2 regions of the Peribacillus aracenensis genome follow, and region 2 is predicted to be linked to the other one. Evidence: riboswitches for the same ligand, from Rfam matches in the RefSeq annotation. Region 2 holds a riboswitch; the other holds the start of a gene.
The links. Region 2 has a riboswitch for cyclic di-AMP ahead of N0M92_RS02875 (APC family permease). Riboswitches for the same ligand answer to the same signal wherever they lie in the genome.
Positions count from the first base shown of each region.

Region 1 (16,796 bases), on a different contig from region 2:
TACATGTCCTCGAAGCAAGTCAGAGGATAGTTGTCGTTGAACCAAATCCTCACCTCCTTTGGTATATCTTAAGGTATATTACTATGACAGTCAAGGTAATATATTTAAAATGAATCGCGCAGGTATAATGTCTACATTTAAGCGCCGCATGGAGATCATTCTTACTAATTAGCCAGATATGATATCCGCTTGGAAGGGATTTTTAATGCTTTATAGAAAAAGTAAGCAAGGGGGGAGGGATGTTGAATAATTCGTGGAATAAAGTGATTTATAAGGCTTGGTCGCCAATTTATGACAAAATCTTCAATTCTCATCTCTTTTTGGATGCCAGGAAAAGAATATTTGAAGAGATGCATTTCCAAGATCATGCAAAGGTTCTGTTTGTGGGCGTAGGTACTGGGGCCGATTTGGAGTTGCTCAAGAACCTTGACCTGGAGATAACGGCGATAGACCTGTCAGCCGATATGCTAAATAAAGCGATGGAGAAATTTGATAATACATCGATCAATTTTCTCGAGATGGATGCACAGCATATGGAATTCGATAATGAATCGTTTGACTATATAGTGGGAAGTTTGATTCTTTCCGTCGTACCTGATGCCGATGAATGCCTTCGGGAGATGATCAGGGTTTTAAAAGGCGAGGGGAAAATCATCCTATTCGATAAGTTTATTTCTAAAGATGAAGTGCTATCACTACCCAAAAAGCTTCTGCGGCCCATCATTAGATTTTTAGGAACGGATATTGGCTTGCGGTTTGAAGACTTGTTCAGTAGACATGATAAGAATATGAAAATTGAAGAGGATCGACCGATCATGCTGAATGGAATGTATAGGAAGATAATCATCAGTAAGCGGATTTGATGGATTGGTTAGGGAGTCTATGGAGAATTCGAAAGGACCGCTATCCCAATTGAATAGTAATGGAAATGATGCCATTCTGGAAGTCTTAATGGAATGGACGCCACATTATCCAAATTGGCTCAACTGAACATTCTTGGCAAAAGGTACGGTGTCGACATTATAGAAGAGATGGTCAAAGTAGCGATGAGAAAGAATAGGGGCATCTGGCTGAAACCAGTATAATTAAATGGCGGGTTACGATGGGAAGGGGTGATGGTATTGTCGGAGACGATTACAACCTATGAAGATCTATTGAATATGCTGGACTCGTTATTGCGTGAGCCAACTGCATTCTGGAATGATTTTTATGAAGACCGTGAAAAGGGGGGTCCCTTTTTCGAAAATTTCCCTGATGAGAATTTGGTTACATATTTTGATGGAGGGTCAATTGGGCCAGGAAAGGTTCTTGAGCTTGGGTGCGGACCTGGGAGAAATGCCGTTTACCTTGCTCAAAAGGGCTGTTCCGTTGATGCGGTGGATCTTTCGAAGGCAGGACTGGAATGGGGAAAAGAACGAGCGGCAGAAAAGAAAGTGCACGTGAACTTCATTCAAAGGAATATATTTGATTTGGATATTGAGGAAGGGCAGTATGACTTCGTGTATGATTCAGGTTGTTTTCACCATATTGCGCCACATCGAAGGATCAATTATTTAGAGATGGTGAAAAAGGCGCTAAGGCCTAAGGGATTGTATTCAATTACTTGTTTTGTCGAAGGCGGCACATTGGGTGGTGCAGAACTTTCAGATTGGGAGGTATACAGGCAAAGGAGCCTTAAAGGCGGATTAGGTTTTACTGAAGAAAAACTCAGAATGATTTTCAAGGAATTTGAAGTGATGGAAATACGTAAAATGAGGAGAATGAAACAATCGGATGAAACGTTTGGGGTGGAAGGTTTATGGACGGCCTTATTTATGAAAAAGTAAGGTGAAATGGCGGGATACGATGGTTTTAAACGGAGGATCTGGGAACAGGTCCTTTTTTGTTATGAAGAAAAGGGGGGATTTGTTAACAAAATATAAAAATGGTAAACTTTAATAATGAAATGCTTTTGGGTGAACGTAGATATACCAGAATAATAGATGTAGGTTCCTGCAAATTTTTTTTGAAAAACAGTGGTTGCATGGTTTCAAAAACAGCTGGGAAGGTATATGGAAAGAGGGGGCCATTGGGCATCAGGCCATGACAATCCATGTATTGAAGAAGTTATATTCAATGCTTTTCCTTAGCTGATGAAACGTTTAACTTTCAATGCCTGACATTGCTGATTTCTGTATGTAGTGCATTCGATTTATTGATTACTGAGACCAATTGGAATGCTATTTTATAAAAAATAGGTGGAGAAACTTATGCATAGAAATAAAGAATTATATTCCTTTTTATTGGACGTGGCAGCACAATTGACTGATGATTGGTACGCAACATTGAATAAAAGCGATAAAGCGGGTGTGTATAGCTCATCCGATCCCAAAGTGATTAAAAAACTTAAGCAGCAAAATAATGAATTCCATTTGCGTTTCTTTCAGGTCTTCGTTACGGAGGAGAGGGAATTCTTTAATCGGCTTGGTGATTGGATTGAAGATATCGGTCAGGATGAGCAGCATTTAAATACACCGATCTATTTTATATTGAGGGAGTTTTTTCGAACGCAAGATCAATACCTTGATTATATTGACAGGTTTGTGGAATTGCATGGTGACCAATATCCACAGGAAGAAATTAATTCCTGGTACCGGATAGTGGTGAAGGTGTTCAGTGAAGTGATGGAGAGGTTTACTGAAGCGAATCATCGATATGCCAATAAAATCATGAAAGCCCAACAGGCAACGATCGATGAATTGAGCACGCCCATCATTTCCCTTAAAGATAACATGGCGTTGCTTCCCTTGATAGGCAATATTGACACGACAAGGGGCATGACCTTGCTTGAAAACACCTTACAAAAGTGCGTTGAAAAAAATGTCACAAGGCTTTTCATTGACCTATCGGGCGTTCATACAATAGATGGTGCATCCGCCCACCAGCTGTCGCAATTGATTGAATCCTTACATTTGATCGGTATTGAAACAACCCTTTCAGGACTTCGGCCGGAAATAGCCGTGACTGCCGTTAAGCTTCAACTTCCTTTTGATAAAGTGACGATAAAGTCCACTCTTGCCCAGGCAATCAGTACGATCAAATAATACATACATATCCAGGGCATGGGATGCTCGCTATAAACTTCATCGAGAAGACCTCCATATGGGGGTCTTCTCGCATGTATAAGTGATGCTGCATTCAAAATAGGTATAGGGCCCATAAAGCAAAAGCCGGAACCTGTTGGATTATTCAATATTGGCAAAGACGGCTAGATCTACTTTATTGCCAACCACTAAAAGCATATCATTTTCATGGATATCCTGATCTGGTGAGGGGGCTATGATGATTTCTCCATTACTCACTATGGCAATGACGCTGATATTATATTTTGCCCGTAGATCAAGCTCCCTGAGGCTTTTTCCCTTCATGCTCATGGGCAGGATGATTTCCTCGATATTGTATTCTTTAGAGAGCTCTATATAGTTCAGCATGTTAGGGGACAGGAGCTGATTCGCGACCCGTTCCCCCATATCCCTCTCAGGATAGATAACCCAGTCGGCTCCGACTTTAGTGAGCACCTGACCGTGATTTTTATTAAGTGCTTTGGCAATGACTTTATCGACCCCAAGCTCTTTTAAAAGCAAGGTAGTTAAAATGCTCGATTGCATGTCATTTCCGATGGCTACGATGACACAATCGAAATTCCGGATTCCGATTGACCTCAAAGTCTCTTCTTCTGTCGTATCCGCCATGATCGCATGGGTAACGCTCAGTTCCGCATTCTCTACTCTTTCCTCGTTGACATCAACACCCAATACCTCTTGGCCAGCCGTATATAATCTATGGGCCACACTGGTTCCGAACCTGCCTAAACCGATCACGGCATATTGTCGTTTTCCCATCTATTACACTCCTTCATTTATGTTTAACCAATCATGATTTTCCCTTTTGGACGTCGGAACGGATCTGGTTTGCGCCTCATAGCGATGGCAAAGGCCAAAGTCAAAGGACCCACACGGCCTGCAAACATCGTGAAAATGATGAGCATCCGGCCAACCGGTGATAATTCGGGGGTCAACCCCATTGAAAGTCCCACGGTGGCGAATGCTGAAGTGGCTTCAAACAAAATCATCAAGAAATCAGTTCCGCTTTCAGTGATGGTCAGCAGAATGGAGATGATTGAAACCATGAATACGCCAATGAATGTAACGGATAATGCTTTAAAGATCGTTTCACTCACAATGCGATGACGGAATAATACCACATCACCCTTTCCTTTAATCTGTGACCAAACCGTTCCGACAAGCGTTGCTAATGTCGTAGTTTTAATTCCGCCGCCAGTCGATCCGGGCGAAGCCCCGACGAACATCAAGAAAATGATGAGCAGTAATGTAGGTTGAGTTAAATCAGGGATATTCAACGTATTGGAGCCTGCCGTCCTAGGTGTAACCGATTGAAATAATGAGGACAGCGTTTTACCCATGAAAGATAAAGGCTGCAATGTCTTGGCATTACCTAACTCGAATAAAAAGATTAAAATTGCGCCGACAATCGTAAGTGCCAAGCTAGTCGTCAGAACAACCTTCGTATGTATGGATAAACGATGGGTATCACGGTATTCGTATAGTTCATTCATCACGATAAAACCTATTCCGCCAAACGTGATGAGGAAGACGACCGTAAGGGTTACGAATGGATCCGATACATAAGGGGTCAAACTCTTGAATTCCCCCATTAAATCAAAGCCGGCATTATTGAAATTCGATATGGAATGAAAAACCCCGTAATAGATTGCCTTTCCGATTGGCATGTCAAAAGAAAAGCGAATCGATAGAATGAGGGCACCCATGCCCTCAATGATGGCCGTGAAAATTAAAAGCCGTTTCACTAATCTGACTACACCCGACATGGATAGATTATTTAAAGACTCTTGCAGAACTAGCCTGCCTTTTAAAGAAATCTTTTTGCCTACTAATAAAAAGAAAAACGTCGCAAATGTCATAAACCCTAAGCCGCCTATCTGAATCAGTGTTAAGATGAGCAACTCACCAAAAGTGGTGAAGGTCGATCCCGTATCCACTACGACAAGTCCTGTTACACAAGTAGCGGAGGTTGCGGTGAATAAAGCATCCAGAAAAGAAAGACCATTGCCATTTTCAGTGGAAATCGGCAGGGTTAATAAATAGGCCCCAATAAGTATCAGGATGGCAAAGCCGAGTACAAGTATTTTTGGCGGATCCAATAAATTTTTTGTCATTCTCAAATAAATCATCCCTACCTATAAAAAAATTGTGTAAAACTGTATGATGTTTTAATCATCAATCTGCTTTCAGAATCTTTTTAAAGGCATAATAAAAAGACCAGCGAAAACTTCGAACAGTTCTTTTGCCACAAAAAGCGTGAAAAAAACTCCCGAAATAGGCGGTCTTATGACCTCCTTCGCTTTAGCCGACGAAGTTAGCTGACGGGTAGGATGGCGAAAGAGCTGATCTCATCCCTTCTGCAAGGCAGAATTAACCCCAATTGATTGGGTCCTCCGTACTCAATTCCCTTGAGTTTAGGCCGAAATGCATTAAATTGATAAACGTATTCTACTCCCATCATTTAGCAGTTGTAAACCCCTAAATCGTAAAAAAATATTTCTTTAACAAGACTGAAAATTTACGTTTCATTTACATTTTAAAAACGTATTGACAAATATTAGTTAGCACATTATGATAGGTTCGATTAAACGATTATGATAACCGGCACCGATGTACTTTATTCAATACTTTCAAGCGGAACACGCTATTGCCAATCAAAATTTCTAATATATATATATTATGTTTCTTTTGTAAATGATAAAGGAAAAAGCATTGCATTCGTATTTAAAGATTCAAGACATTTTACTAAAAAGGCGGGCAATTATGGAGAAAACGTTCAATAGATATGTTATTAATGCTACAGGCAAGGGTGGCCAGACATATTTAACACAATGCCAGGATAAAGATGCACTAAGGAAATGGATAGCCGATCATGAGGATCAAATCATCATGGATGAGTTAAGGATAACGGATAAGAAAAAGAATCCGTTTTTAAAATTGTTTTCCCTAAGGTAAATCAACTAAAATCCCAACATCATTAGCGGTATTATTCAATTATGAAATCCCTGTGTACTATCCGGGAACGCTGAGCGAAAAATCCATATCTTGTTTTGCTTTTAAACTCATTTATTTAAAAATGAGTTTTTTTGCTATGAAAACCTCTTCCGTTGGAAATATAGAGCGGAGGCCAATTTATTCAGGTTTAAAGGCATGTTGATGGAACATGCCTTTGATGATTCGTTCATTGTATGAATGTACGCAATTGGCTGATGAAGTTCAAGATTTGAAAATGGATTTTCGCCATTTCTTCCGCCGTCTGCTCTTCACAATTTTCCAGCCACTCAGTAATCACCCCTAAAATCGCAGATGTCAGGAAGGCGTGCATATACATGCGGAATGCTTCATCTTTAGCTGCTGGATGCTGGCTGATCAAACGCTCCAACAGTACTTCACCGAATACTCGCTTTATTTTTTTTGCAAAAGAAGGATCGCCCTGATCACCAAGAATGGCCCTCAATGCGTGGGCATGTTCACTGATGAATTGAAAAATCTCTACGAAGGGCGGGTAAAGCTGCTGTTGATGAAGAGCCATAAAAGCCTCTTTCGGCAAAATGGCAGTAATGCGAGTTTGAAGTTCTTTTAACAATTCCTGCTGTAAGTGATCCATCAATTCATATTTATCTGTGTAATGCAAATAGAATGTGCCCCGATTAATGTTGGCGCGCTCTGCAATTTTCTTTACTGATACATGTGAGAACCCTTCTGCTTCTACGAGTGCAATGAAATGATAATGTATCTGCATTTTCGTCTTTTGTACCATATCCTCATGAATCGATGCCATGGAATGTCTCCTTCACTGAACATTTTTCCAAATGTGTTGATTGTATTAGACCAAATGCTGCCTTAGAATGATGATACACTCAACACCGTGTTAATTAAAGAGGGAGGATGTGTGTACATTGGAAAACGCGATTTCCATTGAAGGAATTGCCAAAGGTTTTCATCAGAAAAAGGTCATTCAGCCATTGAGCCTGAGTATTGAAAAAAACGGGATTTTTGGCTTGCTAGGTCCATCCGGATGCGGAAAGACGACCTTGATTAAAATGATTGTCGGATTGATTAAGCCCGATGCGGGTAAAGTCACGGTTCTGGATCATGAAGTGCCAAATCAAGCACTGTTAATGGATGTCGGCTATATGGCACAGTCCGATGCTTTATATACAGAACTGACCGGAGCTGAAAATCTCGAATTTTTTGCGAAGCTATACCGTTTTTCGAAAAAGGAACGAAGGGAACGCATTCAATATGCAGCTGAAATCGTACAGTTGACGAATGACTTGAATGTTCGGGTTGCGCATTATTCCGGGGGAATGAAACGCCGTCTGTCACTGGCGGCGGCACTCATCCAAAATCCGGCGATTCTCATTTTGGATGAACCGACAGTAGGAATAGACCCTTTGCTGAAACAATCGATTTGGCAGGAACTTGAGCGTTTAAGAAACGAAGATCATAAGACGATCATCATCACGACGCATGTGATGGATGAAGCGGAAAGATGCGATAAACTGGCGATGCTGCGTGAAGGTGAAATCATCGCGGCAGGAACCCCGGCAGCTTTAAAAACACAATTTGCCGCGGAAACGCTTGATGATGTTTTTTTAAGGATTGGAGGTGGCCTAAAGTGAGAATGGCCTCTCTAGTTACTCGAATTACCCAGCAGCTGCGCAGGGATCGAAGGACACTCGCTTTATTTTTCCTGGCTCCATTGCTCATTTTAACGCTCATGAATTTTATTTTCGATACAGAAGCAAGTGATTTGAAACTCGTTGTTACAGGCAGTGATGAAACCATGGTCAAAGCATTGAAACAAGCGGATTTTCAAGTAACGGCTGCTGAGGAATTTTCTCAGGAAAAAATGATTGAAAATGATACGGATGGCTGGCTGCAAGTTGAAAATGGCAAAATGAAACTGACACTATTGAACGACGAACCGTCCCGTGCAAAGGCTGTTCAAATGCAAATGCTGCATGCTTTGCAAGGAAATGAAAACAACACGCCTTCAATTGAGGAGCGATATGTATACGGGGATGCCGACACAAAGGGGTTTGATACTTTCAGTCCGATGCTTGTCAGCTTTTTCGTCTTCTTCTTTGTATTTTTAATAGCGGGAATCGCGCTTTTGAAAGAGCGTACAAGTGGTACGCTGGAACGGCTGCTTGCCACCCCGATTAAAAGATACGAAATCGTAGCGGGCTATGTGATCGGATATGGCTTATTTGCTCTCGTTCAAACCATAATTGTCGTCCTATATGCTGTCAATGTATTGGATATCGTCCTTGTTGGCTCCATTTGGCTCGTTTTACTGACGAATATATTGGTCGCGCTCGTTGCATTATCGCTCGGTACATTACTATCTAGTTTCGCGGCATCCGAATTCCAAATGGTACAATTCATACCGCTGGTCATCGTGCCGCAAGTCTTCTTTACAGGGATTTTCCCATTGGATGGCATGTCGGACTGGCTGCAAAAAATCGGCAAGATCATGCCTCTCTATTATGCATCGGATGCCATGAACGGCATTATGTACAAAGGCTTCACGTTCAATGAGGTATTACTGGACCTCCTCATTCTCCTTGCATTTGCAGCCGTTTTTATCACCATCAATATTATTAGTTTAAAAAAGTACCGGGCACTTTAAAATGAACCATCTAAAAAAAGCCGGATTCCTGGAACAAGGGGAACCGGCTTTTTTTGTTTTGCTGGACATACTTTTGAGTTGAAAAGGACTAGGTATTACCATGCCTATACCTTTTTGACCATGACCTTTTCATTGTTATAATCTGATTCGCCATTGAATGCAAAGCCGTATTTCTTATACAAATGAAGGGCGGCCTGATTATCTTCAACTATGCTTAAATAGATTTCAGGACAATCATATTCTTCTATTAATCTTTTTATTAAAGCCTCCAACAAGATATTCCCAAGCCCGAATCCCTGATGTTCAGCGTCAATGAAAAAGCGGTCTAACCACACTCTGCCATTTTCGCCTTCCCCAGGGAAAAAACCATACATCGCAAAACCAACCAAGGTATCATCCGAATAAAGCCCAACCGGTCTGTAATATTTACATTCCTTCGCGTCTTTTAAACATTGCTCAGTCGTTTCGATGTAAGCCTTTTGCTTTTCATTTATTTGCAATTTCAAAATATCCATTACATTTTCGTTCGAGACTTCTTGTATAGTGGTTTTCATCATTTATTTTCCTTCCTCATTTCGCACCTGGTTATCCGTTTTGTTATCATGATATATTAATACACTAAGGTATATGGTTACCATATAGTCAAGAGGAGAGATCGTGATGTCCGATGGAAATGTAGGCAAATATTTTACTACTGGCGAATTCGCCAAATTATGCAATGTAAAAAAACAAACGCTCATTCATTATGATGAGATTGGGCTTCTTACTCCTGATTTAAAAAACGAAAAGGGCTATCGGTATTACTCTTATCAACAATTCGAAGTTTTTTCGGTCATCACGCTTTTAAAAGAATTCAATATGCCTTTGAAAGAGATCAAATGGTTTCTTACCAACAGGTCACCTATGGAACTAATTGAGCTTTTCAAAGAAAAGACCATAGAATTAGAAAAAAAGATAAAGAACCTTCACAGAGTGCAGAAAATCATTGAAACGAAAATATACCTCACTGAAAAAGCGATTTGTATGGATGACTCTCAAATCACCTTGAAACTTCAGGAGGAAGAACAGCTCTTCCTTAGTGAATCCATCCTGAACTCTTCTGATGCCGAATTCTTAAAATCTACATCTGACTTCATTGATTTCTGTAATGAAAATGAATTTTACACAGGATTCCCTATCGGGGCCATGATTAGTAAAGAAAACATCATCGACGGGAATCATGATGACTATTCATTTTTGTACACGAAAGTCATGGGAAAAGCCCCCACGTTCTATTCAAAACCGAAGGGACTCTATGTTATTGCCTATCATAAAGGCAGTTATAAAAATATCTCCGAAACGTACGAAAGAATATTACAATTCATGGCGAGTGAAAACTTGAACCTCAAATCGTTTGCATACGAAGAATACATCTTGGATGAAGTCGCGGTAAAGGGGTATGAAAACTACCTGACGCAAATCATGGTTGAAGTGGAATGAGGCTTGGGAGAGAATCACATAGTTCGGTCGAGGACTAAAACATGCGAATGAATCATTCCAAGCAATCCATTAGCCTTGAAAAGCTGCATCTTGACGAATATACTGGCAGTTTTCTAAATGACAGGTTTATATTCTGCAGTTTGTTGACGGGTTCTTAAAGTTGTCCTAGGATAGAAGGACATGCAAAGATTGGTAAGAAATAGAAGGGGGAGCTATATGTCTCTAAAATCGGTCATGCTTTCCCTATTGCTGTCGCAAGCAGTGTTTTTGTGCGGTTTGCCTTTTTTCCTTCAGCTCCGATTATATTTGAATCCTTTAGTGATCATCGTTGTCTGGTTTTGTATACTTCTTTTCGTTTCGTTTGCAGTTCTTTTTTTTCGAGGTGAAACGGTCCGAATACCGCGCCTTTTGTGGCAGGCAATACTCTTTGGCTACAGTTTATCATTATTGGTTTTGCTGTTCTTTCGACCAGAAGGGCAGGTATATTCGTATAATTTGGTCCCCTTTTCTACGATTCTTTTATATTTATCGAACGATATGAACGGGCTTGTGTCATTTTATAACCTTAGCGCCAATGTGGGGCTGTTCATTCCATTCGGGCTGTATTTGTTGTCGAGGGAAGGGAAAGAACCCTCCGCAAAAAGGAAATTTCTTTATCCATTACTTTCGATTTCGGCCATCGAAATCTGTCAGTTTGTTTTTCGGCGCGGAAGCTTGGATGTCGATGACCTTATCTTGAATATGGTTGGTGTTTATCTGGGGTACGTTCTGTATCCATTGTTCACGAGAGTGGCAGTGTTCCGTCCTGGAAAAGTAAAGGGATGAGAGGCAGTACAAATATTTTAAAGGAAAGGATGTTTTTTCATGTATAGTACGTTAGAAGAATTATCGAGCCATCCGGTGTTTCATTATTTTGCAGCGATATCCGAAATCCCGAGAGGATCGGCTAATGAAAAAGCGATCAGTGACTATTTGGTTCACTTCGCTAAGGATAGGAACCTGGAGGTGATCCAGGATGAAGCGCTGAATGTGATTATCAAAAAGCCTGCCACAATGGGATATGAAAGTGCACCTACCGTCATTATCCAGGGGCATATGGATATGGTTTGCGAAAAGAACAAGGGCACGCTTCATGATTTCGAGAAAGATCCGCTTCAATTAAGGATTGTGGGAGACATGTTGTATGCGACGGACACAACATTGGGGGCGGATAATGGAGTGGCTGTTGCGTATGCTTTGGCATTATTGGATGCAAATGATATTCCGCATCCCTCTCTTGAAATAGTCATAACGACAGAAGAAGAAACGACAATGAACGGTGCACTTGCAGTGGATCCGGCTCACTTCAAGGGGAAAATGATGATCAATATCGATTCGGAGGAAGATGGAAAGCTGCTGGTCAGCTCTGCAGGAGGAATACGCGTGCGGCAGGTCCTGCCAATCGGATGGGAATCGGCTTCAATTGTTGATGCTGTATCTTATAACATCAGGATTAAAGGGCTGAAAGGCGGACACTCCGGTATGTCCATCCATAAGGAAAGAGGGAACTCCAATAAACTTTTGGGCAGAGTATTACATGAATTAACGGCAGATTTCCCTTGCTACATACAGCAAATGAACGGGGGGCTGAAAGGGAATGCCATTCCTCGTGAAGCAGAGGTGACTGTACTGATTCATGCAGAAGATGTTCAGAAGATAATGGAGAGACTTCAACAATGGGAGAATACTTTTAAAAATGAACTGCAATCTTCCGACCCTGAGGTATTGATCAGGTTTGAAAAAATCGAAACGGTTTCTTCAAATGTTTTTTCCAAAGAGACGTTGACTAAAGCCATTACTTCCTTACTGGTAATCCCGCATGGCGTTCAAGGAATGAGCATGGGAATAGAAGGATTAGTGGAAAGTTCGACGAATCTAGGGGTCGTTACAACAAATGAAGCGGAAATGATATTCGAAAGTGAAATCAGGAGTTCGCTCAAAAGCATCAAATATAATATGGTCACGCAAGCAAAGGCGATTGCCGACATGCTTGGGTGCGAGCTATTGGTTGACGCGGATTATCCCGAGTGGCCCTATAATCCTGATTCGAAACTCAAGAAATTATTTGAAGAGACATACAAAGAAAAATATCATGAAGATATTGAAATCATCGCTGTGCATGCAGGGATCGAGTGTGGGGTATTCATAGATAAGATACCAGGGTTGGATACTGTTTCAATCGGGCCGGATATGTTTTCCGTACATACACCTGAAGAACATTTAAGCATCCCGTCGACCATAAACAACTGGGAATACTTTGTTTACACATTAAAGAGAATGAAGGATTTATAAAGGACAGTTGAATTCAATAGATTTAGAGACATCCTATCGTTAATTGATAGGATGTCTTTTTTTTAGTTGATAAAGAATAGACCGTTGATTTCCTCTCCAGGCACTCGCTTTCCGCGGGCGGTCCGGGAGCCTCCTCGGCGTCGCCTGCGGGGTCTCCCCTGGACGCGCATTTCCCGCAGGAGTCTCGCGCCTTCCGTTCCAATCAACTTTGTTTAAAACATTAGATTGAAGTCTTTTTGTCTAAAAACGGGGTTCGGGATGGTCTCATTCCGACGATGATTAAGGCTGGGTCGTTGATTTCCTCTCCAGGCACTCGCTTTCCGCGGGGTCCGGGAGCCTCCTCGGCGCTTTTGCGTCTGTGGGGTCTCCCCTGGACTCGCATTTCCCGCAGGAGTCTCGTACCTTCCATTCCAATCAACAGAGACGTTTGTTTAATGAAAACCGTAGGCTAGTCTCTTCCGAACCAAGTTTTAGACCAGGTTATCCCTGATGTTTTTTTACTGTAACCCTCAATGGATTGAAGAAATTTGCGATACTCCTGCCGAATTACTGGCTAGCCGAGACCCCACAGGCGCTTGCTTTGATGAGGCTGGCAGACAGTCGGCGGAAAGGGAGCGGATTTTTGAAAATCAATCGGAACGTTAAATAAAAAACATGCAGGCTAAATACATTCTGAAAGAAACAGAGGTTTCTTTACAATCGTTATAAAATAATCTATTGTAAAGAAAACCTATCATTCAATCTAAAGTATTGTTCTAAATCATTATGTATAGAGGAAGGTATATGGAAATATGGATGTAAAGTATAGAATGGTCGTAGAACAAATGGAGAAAGAAATAGTAGAAGGAAAATATACATTAAATACTAAGTTACCTACTGAAGAAGAGTTGATGAAGAGGTTCGAGGTCAGCAGGAATACGATTAGAAAAGCGATCAATATATTGGTTGAGCAGGGCTATATCTATCAAGTGCAAGGAAGCGGCATATTCCTAAGGGAATTTACCAGACCGGGCTGCATTTCGATGAGGGATATGAGTGGCTTAACCAAAGTGTTTCCGAATGATGAAATGAAAAGTAAAGTGTTAAAGTTAGAACTGATAGAAGCTGATGAAAAATTGGCCAAACAAATGAAATGTCAGGTAAAAACCAAAATCTATAACCTCAAACGGGTTAGATACTTAAATGGTGCACCCATTGTAATAGAAGAGTCCTTTTTCAATAAAGACATCATCCCCATCTTAAATAAAGAAATCGCAAATGGTTCCATTTATGAATATATTGTCGAGGATTTGAAGTTGAATATCGGATTTGCAGATAAAATCATTTCGTGTGAAAAACTAAATGACGATGATGCCAAGCTTTTGGACTTGCAGCCAGGAGATCCGACCTTAATTGTTGAAAGTACGGTCTTTTTAAAAGCGGGAGCCGTTTTTGATTTATCAATCGAGAAATATAATTATACTACTGCCAAACTGTTAACATTGACTTAAAAAGGTGGTGTGAATTGGAGTTATCAATTCACACCACCTTTTTAAGTCCGCGGTTATGGTTCATTTTTCATTTTTTCCAACTATCCCATAAAACAAAATCTTCATGATATCTTCAGTCAAAGGCAGGATGCTTTGATAAACCTCTTCCCGTTGGATGTATTCATTCAACGCTTTTATATAAAATAAAATCGCTTCATTGGATAAATTCGGGTCGACATATCCTTGTTCCTTCCCTTGGTTAAACAGATCAATGAAGCGTGGCAGAGCCTTTTCTGTATATATTTTTTCCATATAATTGACTCCGGAAGTATATTCCCTCATTAAATATTGATAAAAATCTTCATGAATGTGTTTCGCAGTTTCATTCTTCGTGAACATCAGCTGCTTTATTTTTTCAGGGAAAGCAATGTTGCTTGTAAGTATTTGTTCAAATTCGTCCAAGGCCTTATTTGTATAATGAATAAAAACCTCATGAATCAAGTTATGTTTACTTTCGAAGTAATTATATATCGTTACTTGAGATACATTTGCTTTTTTTGCTATTTCTCCAATAGAAATCTTTTGGACACCGTACTCCATGAATAAAGCTAAGGCAGCCTCTAGTATATTCAGTTTTTTTTGTTCCCTGCGGCGTTGAAATCCGTCCATTTATTTCACCTCAACTTTAGTTTAATTAAAAATATGTAATAGAACAATAAAATAAGTTCATAAACTATTGTCAGGAATTATTATTTTATATATTATGAACTAAATCAATTAAAATATTTCATAATTCTTTCGTATCTAAACCAATGAGGAAGAGGTGGATGAGGAATGTCAGTGTTGAAAACAACGGATTTAACGAAAAAGTTTGGAAAGTTTACCGCTTTAAATGGGGTGAACATTGAAGTGAATAAAGGTGAGGTGTTTGGATTCATCGGTCCTAATGGTGCTGGAAAATCAACAACGATCCGTGTGTTGCTCGGGATTTTAAAAGCGACGGATGGGGAAGCGAAGATTTTTGGCATGGATGCATGGAAAGATGCCGTTGAAATTCACAAGCGGATCGCGTATGTTCCAGGAGATGTAAACCTATGGCCCAACTTAACAGGCGGGGAAGTCATTGACCTATTTGTTGAATTACGCGGGGCAAACAATAAAAGCAGACGTGAAGAACTTATGAAAAGATTCGATTTGGATCCTTCCAAGAAATGCGGGACATATTCAAAAGGGAACCGGCAAAAGGTTGCTTTGATTGCTGCTTTCTCATCTGATGCCGACCTTTATATATTGGATGAACCAACATCAGGTCTAGATCCATTGATGGAAAGGGTTTTCCAGGAATGTGTGATGGACGCGAAAAATGAAGGGAAAAGCATATTGCTTTCCAGTCATATTCTTTCTGAAGTGGAAAGATTATGCGATAAAGTGGGCATCATTCGGCAAGGGCAAATAATTGAAACGGGGACATTGGATGAGTTACGTCATTTAACGAGAACAAGCTTGCTTGTCGAAACGAAGCAGCCTATTCCTGCTTTAGGGAATGTAAACGGAGTTCGGGATATCGTGATGAAAGACCAAGCACTTTCATTCCAAGTGGATACGGATGAATTGGATAATGTCATGAAGTATTTAAGCCAGTTTGGGATTGTTAAATTGGAAAGCGCGCCGCCTACATTGGAGGATTTATTCATGCGCCATTATGAAGGTGTAAGGAAGACTTCTGATTCTGGGGCGGGAGGTGCGTTATAATGGCGAACCAGTCCTATCATAATACAGGAAGACTCTCCCGATTCATCGTACGGCAAGATCGGATTCGGATCCCTGTTTGGATAATTTCCTTATCCGTCCTTTCATGTATGGTTGCGATGGCTTTCACAGATCTGTACCCGACTGGGCTAGAAAGGCAAACCATTGCAGAAACGATGAAGAACCCTGCAATGACTGCGATGGTGGGGAAGGGTTACGGCCTGGATGACTATACAAACGGAGCGATGATGGCGCATCAAATGTTACTGTTAACCGCTATGGCCGTGGGGATAATGAGTATTTTACTTGTTACGCGCCATACACGCACAGATGAAGAGGATGGCCGTATTGAAATGATCCGTTCTTTGCCGGCTGGCCGGTTGGCCAATTTATATGCAACCATTTCCGTATCGTTTGGAACGAATGCATTAATCGCGATAATAATGGGTTTCGGTTTGTATGCTCTGGGAATTGAAAGCATGGATTTGGAAGGTTCCCTTATGTATGGAGCAGCTTTAGGGGCAACAGGTATTTTCTTCTCGGCGATAACGGCATTATTTGCCCAGCTTACGGAGAGTGCGCGAGGTACGATTGGTTATTCCATCACTGTATTGCTTCTCTCCTATCTTATTCGGGCGATTGGGGACGTTAGCAATGAAACCCTTTCCTGGTTTTCTCCATTGGGTTGGGTTCTAGGTTCAGAAGTATATGTGAAAAATTATTGGTGGCCCATCATCCTTACGATCGGTGCGGCAATCACTTTGGTTGCCCTATCTCTATATTTAAATGCCATCAGGGATTTGGAAGCTGGATTCATACCGGCTAAGCCAGGCAGGAAATATGCTTCATCGTTTTTAAAAAGTCCGCTTGGCCTTGCGCTAAGGCTTCAGCGTATAGGATTAATTGCGTGGGCAGCCGGGATGTTCGTTTTGGGAGCATCTTACGGTTCCGTTTTAGGTGATTTGGAATCCTTTTTTGCAAAAAATGAAATGATGGCCGAACTATTGA
Region 1 covers NZ_JANZMJ010000005.1:79,394-96,189, reverse strand. The annotation lists gene N0M92_RS07400 (class I SAM-dependent methyltransferase) at 243-863, shown strand; gene N0M92_RS07395 (hypothetical protein) at 957-1,085, shown strand; gene N0M92_RS07390 (class I SAM-dependent methyltransferase) at 1,122-1,826, shown strand; gene N0M92_RS07385 (STAS domain-containing protein) at 2,250-3,083, shown strand; gene N0M92_RS07380 (potassium channel family protein) at 3,225-3,881, opposite strand; gene N0M92_RS07375 (TrkH family potassium uptake protein) at 3,905-5,236, opposite strand; cyclic di-AMP (ydaO/yuaA leader) riboswitch at 5,411-5,553, opposite strand; gene N0M92_RS07370 (hypothetical protein) at 5,886-6,077, shown strand; gene N0M92_RS07365 (TetR/AcrR family transcriptional regulator) at 6,304-6,903, opposite strand; gene N0M92_RS07360 (ABC transporter ATP-binding protein) at 7,022-7,747, shown strand; gene N0M92_RS07355 (ABC transporter permease) at 7,744-8,760, shown strand; gene N0M92_RS07350 (GNAT family N-acetyltransferase) at 8,865-9,314, opposite strand; gene N0M92_RS07345 (MerR family transcriptional regulator) at 9,421-10,239, shown strand; gene N0M92_RS07340 (VanZ family protein) at 10,456-11,064, shown strand; gene N0M92_RS07335 (aminoacyl-histidine dipeptidase) at 11,104-12,570, shown strand; gene N0M92_RS07330 (GntR family transcriptional regulator) at 13,362-14,060, shown strand; gene N0M92_RS07325 (TetR/AcrR family transcriptional regulator) at 14,121-14,708, opposite strand; gene N0M92_RS07320 (ABC transporter ATP-binding protein) at 14,874-15,791, shown strand; gene N0M92_RS07315 (ABC transporter permease) at 15,791-16,796, shown strand, end outside.
Region 1: it holds a riboswitch for cyclic di-AMP, as region 2 does, so the genes downstream of both, N0M92_RS07375 (TrkH family potassium uptake protein) here and N0M92_RS02875 (APC family permease) in region 2, are expected to answer to the same signal.

Region 2 (16,796 bases):
CCGCTTACGAGGGAGATGATAGCGGTACTGGAAGTCGTATTTCCGATTCCCATTTCACCAAGGATCAGGCAGTTCGCACCACGGGCAATCATTTTCTGTGCACGGTCATATCCAATTTCAAGCGCTTGAATTACTTCTTCCTTTGTCATCGCCTCTTCTTTATAAAAGTTTCTAGTTCCATTGCGGACTTTTCTCGAAGTTAACCCCGGTGCTTCGATATCTGCATCGATCCCTATATCGACAATGTCCAAGTAAGCATCTATCGCGCGGCTCAATACATTGATGGCAGCACCGTCATTCAGGAAATTAAGTGCCATTTGTTCCGTCACTTCTTTAGGATAAGCCGAAATCCCTTCTTCCGTAATTCCATGGTCGGCCGCAAACACGATCACCCCCGGTTTCGAAATGTCCGGAAATGCCAATCCTGTCATCTTGGCCAGTTCGATTATCCATTCTTCAAGCCGGCCTAGGCTCCCCAGAGGAACAGTCAGTGAATCGACATGTCCTTTAACCTGCCTGCCCATTTCTTCATCCAGCATCGGGATGGAGATGGCAGCTAATCCATTCGTCATATTAATCCCCCTACAATCCAAAATGAAAAACCTTAACCACAGGAAAAGGTTCTTATCCATCATCTGCTATAAATACAACTTAGTCTATATAATTATCCTCTTGGCTTTCCATTTACTTCGGCACTCCCATTTCATTTAATGGGTAGATACGAAATTTCACTTTGCCCATAAGTGATTTTTCAGAAATAAAACCAAATCTTCTTCCATCCCAACTATTCCTTCGATTATCCCCCATGACAAATAAATGGCCGGCAGGCACCCTGGATTTTCCAAGTAAATCACTCAGGGTGAAATTCTCCGTCAGATTTTCTTCAGGTGGAATTTCCCCTTTTTTTGTTTTCAAATATGGTTCTGTATACTTTTTCCCATTGATAAATAAGACATCATCTTTCATTTCGACGCTGTCACCTGGTAAACCGATGACCCTTTTTATATAATTCTCTTCCGCATCCGGAGCATAAAATACGACCATATCGAAGCGCTCCGGCTTTCCGATTTTAGCTACCACTATCCGGTCATCATTTTCATAAGTCGGTTCCATTGATTCACCTTTTACTGTAACTGGTGTAAATAAAAACTGTTGGCAAATGAACACGATCATTACAGCGAATAAGATAGATTTCAACCACGAGAACAATTCACTTTTCTTATTCTTCATAAAGACTCCCTCCCATCCATTGTAAACGGCCAACGATAATTGCTGTATTTTTTGGCTTGCAGCTCCAAAAATAATTCTTTAGCACGTTTTATCCCTTATGCTTTTAGTTTTCCGGTGATTTTCAGAAGAGATATCCTGAAAGAAATATGTGGAAAAATTGTAACATATCCTTATATCGCTTGCGAGAATAATCATTTTTAGGAGTAGAGAGCAAATCTCAAATCATGAAAAAAAGGATAGCGAGTTTTGCTATCCTTTTAACATAGTACAAATATTGTTCCAAAACCTTAGTATTTATTCCAAGACAATACAGTATCAAGTGGCAAACGGACTTTTTCAAATCCTGCTTTAGTTCCTTTTCCAATAGAAATTAACATGACAGGTTTGAAGTTTTCCGGTACATTGAATGCATCCACAAATTTGGCTTCATCGAAACCGCCCATTGGGACTGTATCGTATCCTTTTGCCTTTGCAGCTAACATGATCTGCATGGAAACCAAGCCACCGTCAATCATGGCTACACTTAAAGCCTTTTCAGCGGAAAAGTTACCGTAATTATGCAGAATGGATGCTACATATGGCTCTTTGATTTCATTCTTCATGATCCCTTTATTGACTAATTCACCATAAATCCGCTCTGCATTTTTGTAGCCTTCTATATCCGCTAAAACGGCAATGACAGCAGATGCATCGACGATTTGTTGTTGGTTATTGGCGATGGGGAGCAATTCTTGTTGGGTTTGCTTATCTTGGATCACAAGGAATCTCCATGGCTGTAAGTTGGAAGAAGACGGTGCTTGGATCGCTATATCCAGGATTTCGTGAATTTCCTCTTCAGTCATCACGTATTCAGCATCGTACTGGCGAACAGATCTCCGTTCTTTTGCTACCGTAATGAAGTCCGTATCATTAAGGACTTTGGGCTTTTCAAACGGTATATTCAATTCTTTCGATTTATTTAGATACTCTTCTTTACTCATTATATTTTTTGTCATTTATAATGACCTCCATTTAACTGTAATTAATACAGGAACAGTATATAACGCATACTGTTCTTTTGTCAAATACAGTTTATGAAAAACGAAACCATTTCAGTTTCGTTTTTCACATTATGATTTTGAAAGTAAATCAGCAATCGTTTTCTGCTCCAAGCCTTGTATAATCCAGCTCTCCATCTCGTTTTTCAATCCGCATAAAGCTTCGCGTGAAGATGGTTGAAAGCATTTCTTATCATTCACATCAAGAAATCCCTTTGAAAAAGGTTCGGATTTAATTGCAGCGTATATATCTGCAAGAATGATTTGGTCGGGATTTTTGGCAAGTGAATAACCTCCATCCCTGCCTTCCTTTGCTTTAATCAGCCCTGCCTTCACTAAATTGCTTAATATTTTTCTAAGAAAACCTGACTCCGAATCAAGCTTATCAGCCAATTTATTACTATTGCATAATCCATCATGATCAGCAAGAACAAGCAAGGCTTGTACTGCAAGACTAAACCACATTATACTGGAAACCTTTTCTGACATTTCTTTCACCTCTCCCCTCTACTTTAAACTATTTTTAGATGAATATACAACGATGCATCGAATAAACCTGCCAAAATCTCTGGTTAATGAACATAATCGGGAAAATCCTTTTTGGAACGATGAATCCTTCCAATACATGCTTTTCACCATTTCAAAAATAAACAGACAAATTACTTGTCTTACAAATTATTTCTTTAGGAATATGGTAAACTTACTTAATAGAATAGCTCAGGAAGTGGATGAATGATTTTGAAAAAAATAAATGAACAAATGGATAAAATCATGCCCCTCATCACTCCGTTAAGCGTGGTGATTGGAGTATTATTGGCCGAACATCTAATCGATTACACCTTTCTTGTTCCATGGATATTCGCCTTCATTACATTTTCCGGAAGTTTAGGCTCCAACTTTAAATCTTTGCAACAGGCCGTCACCCACCCTTTACCGGTTTTCATCGTATTGCTCATCCTTCATATGCTCATGCCCATTTGGGCTTTTGGTCTCGGCCACCTAGTGTTTCATGGTGATGTTTTCACGATTACCGGATTAGTCCTGGCTGTAGTGATTCCAACCGGTGTCACCAGTATGATCTGGGTATCCATTTATAATGGGAATGCCATACTTGCCCTAACCATCATCTTGATCGCCACCCTTCTCTCGCCATTCATCGTTCCTTACAGTGTTTCCCTTCTTGGAGGCGGTTCGATCGAAATGGATTTGGGGTCGATTGTGAAAGGATTAATCGGAATGGTCGTTCTTCCCTCCATGCTTGCCATGTTCTTGAATCAGGCTACAAAAGGGAGAATACAATATACACTATCTCCCCGCTTAGCTCCATTTTCCAAGATAAGCGTTGGAATCGTAGTCATATTGAACAGTTCAAAAATCGCTCCTTACTTAACCCATTTCGATAAGAAATTAATGATCATGGCCTTCCTGGTTTTGTTCATAGCAGCTTCAGGTTATGCCCTTTCTTGGATGGTCGGTGCATTTTTAAGATGGGAAAAGGCCGATATCATCACCTTGACATTTACAGGCGGTATGCGAAACATCAGTGCTGGAGCCGTCCTTGCAACAACCTATTTCCCTGCTGCCGTCGCTGTTCCCGTTGTACTTGGCATGCTGTTTCAACAAATGCTTGCCTCCTTTTTTGGCTATGTCATGGAAAAGCATTTCCATCGTGGTGTGAATGATGGGCGATCCGCAGAATGATTATTTCTCAAGCATCCTTTTTCCCTTTCACCTATATTCCAATTATAATAGGTAAGTGGAACACATTTACATGATTATCCATTACAAATCCTTGGAGGTATTGAAGATGAAAGTTGTTGCAATAGTGGGAAGTATTCGTAAAGAGTCTTACAACCTTAAGCTAGCAAAATATATTCAAACTAGATATCAAGATCGATTTGATCTCGAAATCTTGACCATTCGGGATTTACCTTTTTATGATCAAGATATTGAAAATGACCCTCCATTAGTTGTAAAAGAATTTAAAAGCAAAGTGGCTGAAGCAGATGCAGTCTTGTGGGTAACACCTGAATACAATGGTACGATTCCAGGCGTATTGGGCAATGCAATCGATTGGTTATCACGTGTCGATAAAGTCTTGATCGGCAAACCTTCATGGATCATGGGTGCGTCAATGGGGCAATTAGGAACGGTTAAAGCTCAATTGCATTTACGTGAGATCCTATTCGCATTAGGCATCTCTTCCCCGCTCCTTCCCGGAAATGAAGTATATGTTGGTGCAGTTCATGATAAAATCGATAATGAAGGCAAGCTTACACATGAGTCGACTGTCCAGTTTATCGATACGGTCGTCGATAACTTCATTAGCTGGTATAATCATCATACTCGTTAATGCATGTTTAACAAGAATCCCAGCAGGAATGATCCTGCTGGGATTCTTATTGCATCAAATTAAACTACCTTCATCCTCTTCCCGCTTGGAATGCAGGGTATTTTGTCATTCCCCCGTCAGCGAATAGAGTGATGCCCGTTACATAACTGGACTCTAAAGATGCCAGCCATGCAGCAACCGCAGCAATTTCTTCAGGCTTTCCGATATACCCCATCGGAATCATGCTTTCAAGATCTTTTTTCTTTTCGGAATCTTCAAGCTTGTCGGCATTTATTGGCGTGGCGATGGCTCCGGGACCAATGCTGTTCACACGGATTCCTTTTGGTGCATATTCAAGAGCCAGGGTTTCCGTAAGCAGCTTCACCCCGCCCTTGCTTGCCGCATAGTGAACGAATAAAGGCCAGGGAATCATTTCATGTACACTGGACATGTTTATAACATTCCCTTTAATATCGTTCTCGACAAAATACTTGATAGCTTCACGGCACCCAAGGAAATTTCCGGTTAAATTGGTATTAATAACCTTATTCCAGTCACTTAACGGCATCTCGTGAGATGGTACAGGATTTTCAATTCCTGCATTATTGATGAATATATCGAGTTTCCCGAAATTATTTACCGCTGATTGAACAAGGTTAATCACATCTTCTTCAATGGTGACATCGCCTTTAACTGCAATGGCTTCCCCACCACTTGTTTTGATTTCTTCCATTACACTATCTGCTTCCTCTAATTTAGTACGATAATTAACCACGACCTTTGCCTTTTCCTTAGCAAAGCGAATGGCCATCGCTTTTCCTAAACCAGTGGATGAACCCGTTATAACAACGACTTTACCTTCTAAATCTGTATACATTTAATCACCCTCCAATTATTAACTTTTTGCCAACCCGAGCATAATCCCAGCTATGATGATCAAGATAATTCCAATTACAATACCAATTAGTTGGCGCTTCGTTTTCTTTTCACGTAAAATGATGATCCCGCCAATAGTTGAGATGACTATGCCCATTTGTGAAAGGGAAAAACTAGTAGCCACGCCTACACGGGGCTGGGATATGAATAAAAACATGTTCCCTGCAGCCCATATCAATCCCGGAATGATATTGCGAATCGTATATTTGTTAAACGGTTTATGTTTAAAAGTCAATAACAGACCGCCTATCACCATCCCTATCGCTTGAGGGAACAACGCTGACCATCCGTCAACATCAAAAAGACGGGCCACGACCACATAAACCAGATAACCGAATGTCGAGATGAGGAGAATAACGATTCCTTTCTTCAAGTTTCCCGACTTGCCCTCTTTCGATTCTTTATCTTCCAAGGAGGTCAAGACGATTCCTATAATAATGAAGACTAAAGCCAAAACGCCTAAAATAATCGATTTCTTTGTAGACCATTCGTTAAAAACGATGACCCCGAATAAAGTGGTTGCTATGAGCTGCAATCCTGTTGAGATTGGCATGGTTTTGGAAACTCCCATTAAATCAATGCTCTTAAGCTGATTAGCTTGTCCAACGGCCCAAAACAATCCAGATACGACTCCGACTCCAAACACCAGGAGTGACAACTTAATATCTGCAAAAATATAAACACCAATTGAAAAAATCAAGGCGCCAATCGTTGTACCTAGTGTTTGACTATAGGGTCCTCCCCCGAGTTTCACATTAAATAAAACGATGCTTCCCCAGAATAATGCCGGTAAGAGAGCTAATAATATATCCATTTACAACCCCCATATATGTATGTTCAAAACTAAGCGGAAATTTCAATTTGTCTTCTTTTAATATGTTCGCATTATTTGAATTGACCCTTGGAAATTTTATGAAGTGTTTCCGCAACACAAAAAGGGCTGCAGATGCAGCCCTTTTTGATGAAAGTAACATTATTGCAGCTACCCACCATGTTGATGATGTTGCATATCCATTTCCGAATCATCACCGACCTTGAAATAATCACTTTCCCAAACAGCCGTCGTTCCGATAATGATGATGGAGAACAAGAGGGTCAGATAGAAAGGAGCAAATCCCCTCCCACCTTTTAGTTCTTTTAAATCCTCTCTTTTTATATAAAAAGTCACAAAGAATATACTGGCAAGGTAGATCAGATCCATCGAAACTAGCATGAAAGTTTGTGAATCAAGAGGCAGCATGACCCCAAGCATGGCTCCCATCATTGCGCCCATCAGAGTTGTTGATAAAGATTCCATAACCGCTGTTAAACCGAAAGGCCTTCCGATGATTGCTGCTGCCACTGCACATATTGCGATAGCCAGGACGGTTAAAACCGCCAGCTTGCCGGGCAATAGGAATGACAGCATTAAACTCAAGGTTAAACTTGTGGTCATGCTTAACATCATGACCATGCATTTTCCCAGGCTAACGCCAATATGCTCTTTTTTCTGATGAGCTTTTTTAGAAAAGTAAACTGTATATGCCATGACTATCATAAAACTGGTCAGCAGCAGCATGCGATTCATTTCCCCCTTTACGAGCAATAGTGAAACGATTTATTTTTAATGACAGGAAGAATTACCGCCCATCTGGCAAGCTGAATTCTTTGGTTTTGAGGGAGGCACGTCAAGAGCTGGATTCCGATTGAAAAAGCCCGTCGGTTTCAAAATGAAGCTAATATACGCAGTAGGCATGACTGGCCAATCTTCAGGTCGGGTTATATGATGGTGGCCCATGTTATACCAGACCACCACATCTTCATTTTCAATGGAGCGCTCGGCTTTAACCCACTCTTCCAACCCTTCCCCACCTGCATGTTGGTTTGGGTATCTCCCTGATGCAAACTGTTCTTCAGGATCGAATGGCGTCACCCAAAAATGATGTTTTAAAAATCCAGCCCGTTTTAATAAGGGTGAATCATCATGGGCGAACGGGAAACAGTTCTCCCCGGCAAACAATTTATAACCAACCGGCTCTCCCAATATATTCGTTTTTGATGGATTGACGATTTTCCAGAAGCGCGCTGTACGCAAATCAAGGTCTCGAACCGCATCGGATTCATTTTTAAGCAAAGTCGAAACTGGGTAGAAGCCATTTCCATATGGGTTGTCCGGTCCTTTTTCCATACTTTTTGTATTGACTTCATAAACTGAATTTTTAATTCCATCAACCATCATATCAAGCCTCATATTAAAGAAATGCTGATGGTGTGCAGCAAATAATTGAGGTGCAACCAAATTGCCATGCGGGTGCTTCCGGTCAGGTTCGATGGCTTGTGTATGCAATATTCCTGTCAATTTCACTTCAAACTGTATCGTCCCATCCTGAAAGAAATACCAATAAAATCCATATTCGTAATTTCCAACTGTCGAAATGCTCGATAGGACCAATCTTCTTGAACGGCGAACTTCAACATGATCTGTCCTCCAATCCGTATGTTTCCACCCGATTCCAAAATCCTCCTCATGTAAACAAATTGCATTTTTAATATGAATTACATTCCCTTTACTATCCACCAGATTCGCGTCAAAGTACTTTATCTCACCTAGGCAGTCACACCCGAGTTCAAGTGAATTCGCCAACATGCCAATGCCGTATTCACCTGCATCGAAAGCATTGTTCCTGTTCACCGGATCTGTTGGATCGCCATAAGGGACCACCATCTCGGATAAAGAAGCTCGATACAGGATTGGCCGCTGCACTCCATCATCATTGTAACTGACCGTATGAAGGACAAGACCTTCACGGGAGTTGAAACCAAAACGGATATTCCATTTTTGCCAATCTATCACATGGCCTTCCGTCGTGAAACTTGGTCCTTTTGGTTGGACTATTTCCAAAGGTTTAACATCCTGCCTCATGTTTCCTACTTGATCAGGTGTATAATTTCCATCAAGTGGCGGAAATGGCATGACACCTTTATCCACAATCTTGATGACTTCCATCTTATTTAAGTCTACAAGGACATATAATCCTGAAATGGGACGAGCATATCCATTATCATATAATGATGTACGGTAATAACATAAAGCCCTGACGATTCGTACATCCACTTCCTCTTCGATTCCAAAATTCCCTGCTGACCATGGATCGACCATGATATCATCCATATTCGTAAGCCCTCTTTTGGCAAAGGCTTTCTTCATTTCAGGGTGGCTTTTCACGACTTCCTGACACTCCATGAATTCATCAGCCATTATGGATGGCTGCACTCCCGGAATAAGTTTCCATGACCTTATGCTGCCTTCCGTTAAGGAAACTACAGCCTCATATGTTTTTCCCTCTTTATTATGAAGGATGATACAGAATGCTTCTCTATTGATTCGTTTTTCTTCCCGATAACCCAGAACAATGGATTTTGCAGGTTCCAGTAAGCTGATGTTAGCAAAGCGGTAATGGTCATCCAGTCCTTTATCACGTTTTAAAATCTGGACCGTCAGTTTAAGTTCTTCGGCCGTTAATGGATCAAGCGGGTGATCCTCCCTCGTCACTTTCATACTAGACATCTTTTCCATATTAACCTCTCCCTTATAGTTAAAATATCATTCTATCTTTTAAGTGAACTTTCCCTCGAAGTGACTCGTGTACAAAGTGCAAATTTTATTTGCCTACCGCATCATCTTTCCCGATAACTGGCATGGACTCTTTTCCTTCCTTTACACTTTCTTTTGATTCTGCAATGAATATCGATAGAATTAATAAAACAGTCGCAATGATATCGACCTTTCGTAATTTATCGCCCAGGAATAACACGGCATATAGCATTGCAGTAATCGGGATGATTGCCGTTGCCATCCCGATGGTGCTTGCTGGAACCTTTGAAATTCCTAAGTACGTGAAAATATAAGCAAATACCCACCCAAGCAAGGTATAGGCTATGACAGCTCCCCATAAACCAAGCGTCATTTTTCCCCAATCAAAAGATATCGCCTCATGAATGGCCATCGGCAGCGTAGTTAGAAACCCCATTAAGCACAGTCCTGCTGCCATTGTCACCGGTGGCACATCCACTGCGAATTTCTTTGCATATACAAAAAACAATCCCAATGACACAACTGCCAATATCATGAAAGCAATCCCTAATGCACTGGATTCCCCCTCAGTACTCGCACCTGCGAGCTCCATTACCAGGACAGCTGAAACAGCTAGCATGATGGCTATGCCCTTACGGATGTTCAATCTCTCTCCCAATAATATGAAGGAAAGAACCAGCGTTACGGCTGGCACCATACTATTTATGATTCCAGCCGCTATCACACTAGAGTATTTCAAACCATATAACAGGAAGACCGTATATAATGTAACGGTAAAAAGGGATTGCATGAATATCCCGAAGTACGTTTTATATCCTAGCCCTTTCCACTTGATTCTTTCGTATATTTTCGCTGCTGGCAGTAAGATCATACAGGCGATGCCAAGCGTCATTGCCGTAAACAGCCATACGGGAATGGTTGCCATTGCTATACTGCCGGCCGGGATTGAAAGACCTAAAACAATCATATTCAATATGATGAAGAGATAGCCAATATTCAGTAAACCCACCCCAATCATACGGATTTATCAAGCGGATAGCAGGAAATCCAACTTAAGCCAGTACCCGTGAGAAGAGCTGATCAAATCCCTGCCCTTAAACTCCATACCAGTTCAAGCCTTGCTCATTCAAATCAATCCACACGTTTTTTGTTTCCGTATACATATCCATCGCTTGGATGCCCAGTTCCCTTCCAAAACCACTTTGCTTCCTGCCGCCAAAAGGGGCTGTGCTATCAAGCATGCTAAACGTGTTCACATACACCGTCCCCGCTTTTAACCCCCTTACCATACGGTGCGCCCGTTTTAAATCATTGGTCCATAAACCTGAAGCCAGCCCATACAAGCTGTCATTTGCCTTGTTCAATGCATCCTCTTCATCTTTGAACTTGATGACCGACAAAACCGGCCCAAAAATTTCTTCCCGGGCAATTGTCATATCATTGGTGACATTCTCAAAAACGGTGGGCGTGAAAAAATAGCCTTTTCCTGCCATCGTGTTTCTTTCGCCGCCCATGACAAGATTAGCTCCCTGTTCCAGTCCGGCCGCTACGTACTGTTGAATTTTGTTCAGTTGCTGTAAAGAAACTTGCGGTCCCATTTGGGTCGTTTGATCTAAAGGATTCCCTACACGGATGGATTGTGCTTTCTTCACGAATGAATCCATGAATCGATCATATATGCTTTCCTGCACAAAAAGTCTTGTACCCGAGGCGCATACTTGGCCTTGGGCGAAGAAGATACCAAACATGGATCCATTCACTGCATTCTCGATGGAGGCATCATCAAAAACGATATTTGGTGATTTCCCCCCTAATTCAAGGCTGATTGGTTTTAAGTTCTTACTTGCTGCCTGCATGATTAGGCGGCCAGTATTCGTTGAACCCGTAAAAGCGATTTTATCGACGTCCGGATGTGATGAGAGGGCATCCCCCGCTATCTTCCCGTATCCCGGAATAACATTGATGACTCCATCTGGAATACCGACTTCTTGAAAGATTTTAACCATTTCCAGAATGCTTACAGGAGTTTGCTCAGCTGGTTTGATCACGATCGTATTGCCTGCCGCTAAAGCAGGGGCTAGCTTCCACATCGTCAGCATAAGAGGAAAGTTCCAAGGCACTATGGCTCCTATGACACCGATTGGCTCCTTCAAGGTATAATTGAACCGGTTATTAGGAGAAGCAAGGGTACTTCCCTGGACTTTATTTGCTAACCCCGCATAAAATTCGAGTACATCTATCATGGCTGGCATCGCAATGAATTTTGTTTCATTGATTGGCAGCCCGTTATCTTGTGATTCGACTTCGGCCAGCATATCAGCTTTCTCCCACAGTGCCTGTGCCACTTTATTCAGTAACCTTCCCCTATCCCCCGGCGCCATTTCAGCCCATGGGCCAGATTCAAACGCCCTTCGTGCAGCTTTTACCGCTAAATCAACATCTTCCGGACCAGCCTCGGCAACTACAGCATTCACTTCATCTGTTGCAGGATTAAGTGATTCAAATGTTCTTCCAGATAATGAATCAACCCATCGCCCCTCAATGAACAATTGATATTTTTTTCCCATCCATCGTTTCCCCTTTCTAGTGGAAATCTCAAAAACAACAATCGTATATCTATTAAAAGAATAAGGCTGCGCATTATTTTTTTATTGTAAAAAGCGGAACATTCAGAATATTTAAGCCGTGGATTAAAACCAAACAAAAAAAGATCTCGTATGAACGGGATCTTAATCACTATATATCAATAACTTTATATTGGGTTTGACAATTTCCTGAAACGGCATTAATGAATTCATTAGGAGTCATATAACCAAATTTTTTAAATTCATTAATTAAATGTGATTGATCAAAATATCCATTCTCATTAATCACATCCCAAACTGTAAAGGCCCGTTTGTTCAATAACATATGCAGGGAGTTTTGGAACCTCACTATTTGGCTGAATAATTTGGGCGGCATCCCTACATGGGCATCGAATTGCTTTCGCAAGTACCTTGTAGAGTATCCGGTCTCAGCGGCTAATTGATTCATATTTACATTTCCTTTGGAAGAATATATTTTGTCCAAGGAATATTCTATAATGGCAGGCAACTCATTACACGCAAAAATATTAATCCCTATTTCTTCTTTGAACAGCTTTATTCTTCTACGAAAATCCCGTTCATTTATTAACCTTTCCATAATGGCAGGTCCAATTTTCACCATATCGGCTAAGGGGATTTGGCGATTGATTACCTCCTTCATGGAATATTTAAAATGCTGGGTTTCCTGCTTAGGCAAAAACCTCACACCGAAATATTCACAATTAGCCTGAAAGTTTATCGTTTTGTACTTGAGGACACTCCCGCATACATCTGCGGAGGGGCTATCGGGATCGCAATAAAATAATATGTCGATGCACCCATCGGGAATGACGGACATTGGATTCATTAAATCCCGATTGATTTTAAATTGATAGAATAATGTAGTTGAATGGTCAGAATTTCTTTGTTTATATTCTATATAGTAATCCGATAGAATCTCAAATTCCGGCTGGAATGGAAAATAGTCGAAGGTATTGAAGTTCTGAATGATGTTCAACTACCATCACGCTCCTTTTATATTGCATTGTCACCCAGTTCCTTTACCCTTGAAACTTTTGCAAGCAGTGATAATTTCGCAACATTGATACAATGACTTTCATGCTTTCACTAAGCTTGGCTTGCAATTAGAGATTTACTACAGTAGTCGTTTGCCATGAGTACGGCCGAGAGGGTCATCCACATTTCTTCGCGTTTCAGGAGAGCCGTTCATCATTCTTCCCATGCCTGGCTATTATCAACATGAGCGTTGTTTTTATAATTTTCGACAAGTATTTCCAAAATCCTTTTGACTGAAAAAATTTAAATCATTATGCCTTATCCCCACATCTTACTGCAATCCTTTTTCTTGTATGGGTTTCATTAGCATTAATCGTTATTGTGAATTTATTGAGTTTTTAATTAATGTTCTTCTTCAAGAAAAGATTCTGTAGGGACTGTCTTTTTATTTATAAGATTATAAAAAAAAGAAAACCATATTTAGGCTTCCTATCAGTTTGTAGACACAAGGAGTTCGGAAAACGACTCTTTCATCAAATGAAGGAAACAACTGCCCCGAAGCAACACCTTCAAATCCCCAGGTTTGGTTTCTAAATTAAATGCTATAACCAAGTTGATTGGAGTGGGTGTGCGAGACTCCTGCGGGAAAAGCGCGTCCATAAGGGAGACCCACGAAGGCGCAAGCCGAGGACGCTTCAGTACCGCCTGCGGAAAGCGAGTGCCTGGAGCTGAAATAAACGCCCAATATGTACAAGCCATAAAAAAACACCCCATAAATGTTAGTTTGGTGTCTAACATTTACGAGGCAGTTCAAGTTTGCCTGCAGTCTAGGCTTCTATATTTCTTACATCCTGTAACTTACTTCTTCAAATGATATGGCACAGTCGTAACAACCACATTCCTTCTATAAAGTAAGTAGGCACGGATCAGTAAACTTGATTGGTTATGAAGAATATTGTGCCAGCCCTTCTTCGGAATGAATTGGGGGATGATCACCGTAACTTTATAATTGGATTCACTCGCCTTATGTTCAACCGTATCCACGAATTTTGTTAATGGCTGAATGATACTTCTGTAATAAGAATTCAGTGTAACCAGTCGGACATCCGGCTGCCACTTTTTCCATTTTTCTCCGAATTTCTTTTCATCTTCTCTTTCAAAAGCAACATAAACGGCAATGACTTGATGCGCTGAAAGAGATTTTGCATAATTTAAAGAGTTCTCGACCACATGAGTTATCCCGGCAACAGGGACGATAATGATATTTCCTTCAATTGGCAAGATCGGCTCACATGTTGTAATCCTTAGTTGGTCACCAACTGCTTCGTAATGCTTTCTGATTCGATGAAAAATTAACAGGATAATAGGTATAAAAATCAAAACAGGCCAAACCTGAGTAAACTTGGTCAAGAAGAATATCATCGTGACGATAAAGCTAATAATGGCACCAATTGAATTAATGGTTAATTTCAACATCCAGCCTTTTGGCTTTTCGCGGATCCATTTAACAATCATCCCGGTCTGGGACAGAGTAAATGGAATGAATACCCCTACAGCATAAAGCGGAATGAGATTTTCTGTATGTCCTTCAAATGAGACTATTAAGATGATCGAGGCAAGTCCCAGTATGATTATTCCATTGGAATACCCTAATCGGTCCCCTCTGATCGTAAACGCCCTCGGTATGAATTTATCCTTCGCTAGATTTACCGCAAGCAGAGGGAAGGCCGAATAGCCAGTATTGGCCGCAAGTATCAAGATCAAGGCAGTCGTACCTTGAATGAAGAAATACATGAAATTCCGACCAAAGATCTCTTCAGCAACCTGGGAGACGACTGTTACCTCTGCGCTAGGGACGATGCTTAAATAATAGGCTAAGAATACGATTCCCGAAAATAATACAGCTAATAAGGAACCCATCGCTATTAAAGTTTTCGCCGCATTATTCGGGGCCGGATCTTTAAAGTTCGGAATTGCATTGGAAATAGCTTCGACTCCTGTCAATGCGGAGCTTCCTGACGCAAATGCTCTTAGCAGTATGAATAAACTGATGCCCGCTACCGGAGTCCCGATGGGCGTGTGCAATTCAGGTGAAACTCCCCCTGTCAAAATCTTGTAAATCCCGACACCAATCAAGATGAACAATGCTAAAACGAATAGGTACACCGGATAGGCCAAAACAGAGGCCGACTCCGTAACCCCCCGCAAGTTCAGGATTGTAAGCAGAATGACGAAAATGATGGCTATGATGACATTATATGAATGCAGGCCGGGAAAAGCGGACGTGATTGCATCCGTACCTGCAGAAACACTAACAGCCACAGTTAAAATATAATCCACCAATAAGGATCCTCCAGCTATCAGCCCTGGATTGACTCCCAAATTGTTTTTTGAAACCACATATGCCCCCCCGCCATGCGGATAAGCGAAAATGATCTGTCTATAGGACAAGATCAAGGCGGTTAACAGGATCAATACGCCGATTGCGATAGGAAGGGAATACCAGAATGCTGCAGCACCGACAGTGATCAGAACGATCAATATTTGCTCAGGTCCATAAGCAACAGAAGACAAAGCATCAGAAGATAATATCGCCAAAGCCTTTGTTTTGTTAAGCTTTTGTTCACCAAGTGCATTTGATTTTAGAGGTCTCCCAATCAGGAATCTCTTTATAGAAGATAACATCAAGTATTCACCACCATATTAAATTTAAGTTACCCAGCTGTAGCAAAATACAAGAAGAAATAGAAAAATGCCTACAAGTCATAACTAAATAGACCTGTAGACATCAATTTTTTTGTCTAACAAGCTCCACCTTCCTTCTCATATAACGCTTACGAGGTTAGCTGTCGGATTCGGACCTAAGAGTAGCCCTACCTTGAAAGGATTCACCCCTTGGATTGTAGTAACAATCCCAATACCGGGTCCCCCGCACCATAAGGTTTAAGCGATTTAGAAATATGAAACTGTTGATTATCATACTCCCGTGAAATGGAAATGTAAATGAAAATTTTGCACAGAAATATAATTTTTTTTTGTATGCGAGGTTTTATTCTTGACGTATATTACATAAGTCATGCAAACAAATGGTTCGAAGGGAGGAACGGAGGTAAATAAACGTCCAAAAAGAAAAAAACAAGGAGTGAATGAACAAAAGATGGTCATAAAAGGAATAAATGATTGCCACTTGAAGAGGATGAAGTGAAACAGATCTGCCCCCAGCTTGAGTCGTCGTTATACTTGCATTGATTTTCTCTTTCCGATTCCACTTTAATTCCCGTCAATCGGGGGCATTATCACACTGCTCCATCCTAATTAGTTCCTGCCTTCTTGAATTGGCCTTAAATTGCTTTTTTTAAAGACAAAGTATTTCTGGCCAATATAGTTGAGAACTGTGTAAAAAATGGCTCCTATCATCACAGCCACATTTTGTTGTATGGGTAAATGAACGGATCCTTCCATTGATTCCGCAATAGCTTGGCCTAAAGAATATGCGGCGGAATAACAGATCAGGATGACGCAAAAGAAACGTGCAACTCCTCTCCGCCATTCTATATCACTTTTAAAGGTAAAAGTCCTGTTCAAAAGAAAACTCGTTACAGCTCCCGTACCATTACCGATAAAGGTGGAGACCCAGTAAGATAATTCAAGAACATTCATGAGAAAAAGCATAAGGGAAAGCCCAAGCGCTGTATTGACTATCCCAACCAATAAAAAGCGGATAAAGGAGTTAGTGTGTTTTAGATAGTTTTTCAATACTGTTCCGTTCATTGTCTAGTTGCTCCCGTTTTTTTAAATCGAGCGGATTAAATAGGTCCAGATCAACTATATATTTAGGCCGGCGTTTGGATTCATTATAGATTTTACCGATATATTCCCCAATCAAGCCGACAGCAATCAACTGTAGGCCACCGATCAACCATATGGAGGTGATTAATGAAGTCCATCCAGTCTCGGTCTGCCCATAAAACTTTAACCATAAAAAGTAAGATCCAAAGAGTAAGCTAATGAAAAATGAAAAACATCCTAGCCATAATACAAGCCGGATCGGTGTAACTGAAAAGGAAGTAATGCCATCAAGCGCAAAAGCAACCATCTTCTTAAAT
Region 2 covers NZ_JANZMJ010000002.1:43,750-60,545, reverse strand. The annotation lists gene cobT (nicotinate-nucleotide--dimethylbenzimidazole phosphoribosyltransferase) at 1-572, opposite strand, end outside; gene lepB (signal peptidase I) at 685-1,230, opposite strand; gene N0M92_RS02930 (nitroreductase family protein) at 1,518-2,225, opposite strand; gene N0M92_RS02925 (Rrf2 family transcriptional regulator) at 2,340-2,756, opposite strand; gene N0M92_RS02920 (bile acid:sodium symporter family protein) at 3,000-3,968, shown strand; gene N0M92_RS02915 (NADPH-dependent FMN reductase) at 4,075-4,620, shown strand; gene N0M92_RS02910 (SDR family oxidoreductase) at 4,691-5,476, opposite strand; gene N0M92_RS02905 (GRP family sugar transporter) at 5,495-6,349, opposite strand; gene N0M92_RS02900 (hypothetical protein) at 6,518-7,102, opposite strand; gene N0M92_RS02895 (primary-amine oxidase) at 7,139-9,091, opposite strand; gene N0M92_RS02890 (DMT family transporter) at 9,177-10,127, opposite strand; gene N0M92_RS02885 (aldehyde dehydrogenase family protein) at 10,204-11,676, opposite strand; gene N0M92_RS02880 (helix-turn-helix domain-containing protein) at 11,846-12,691, opposite strand; gene N0M92_RS02875 (APC family permease) at 13,549-15,375, opposite strand; cyclic di-AMP (ydaO/yuaA leader) riboswitch at 15,506-15,650, opposite strand; gene N0M92_RS02870 (GtrA family protein) at 16,006-16,461, opposite strand; gene N0M92_RS02865 (glycosyltransferase family 2 protein) at 16,421-16,796, opposite strand, start outside.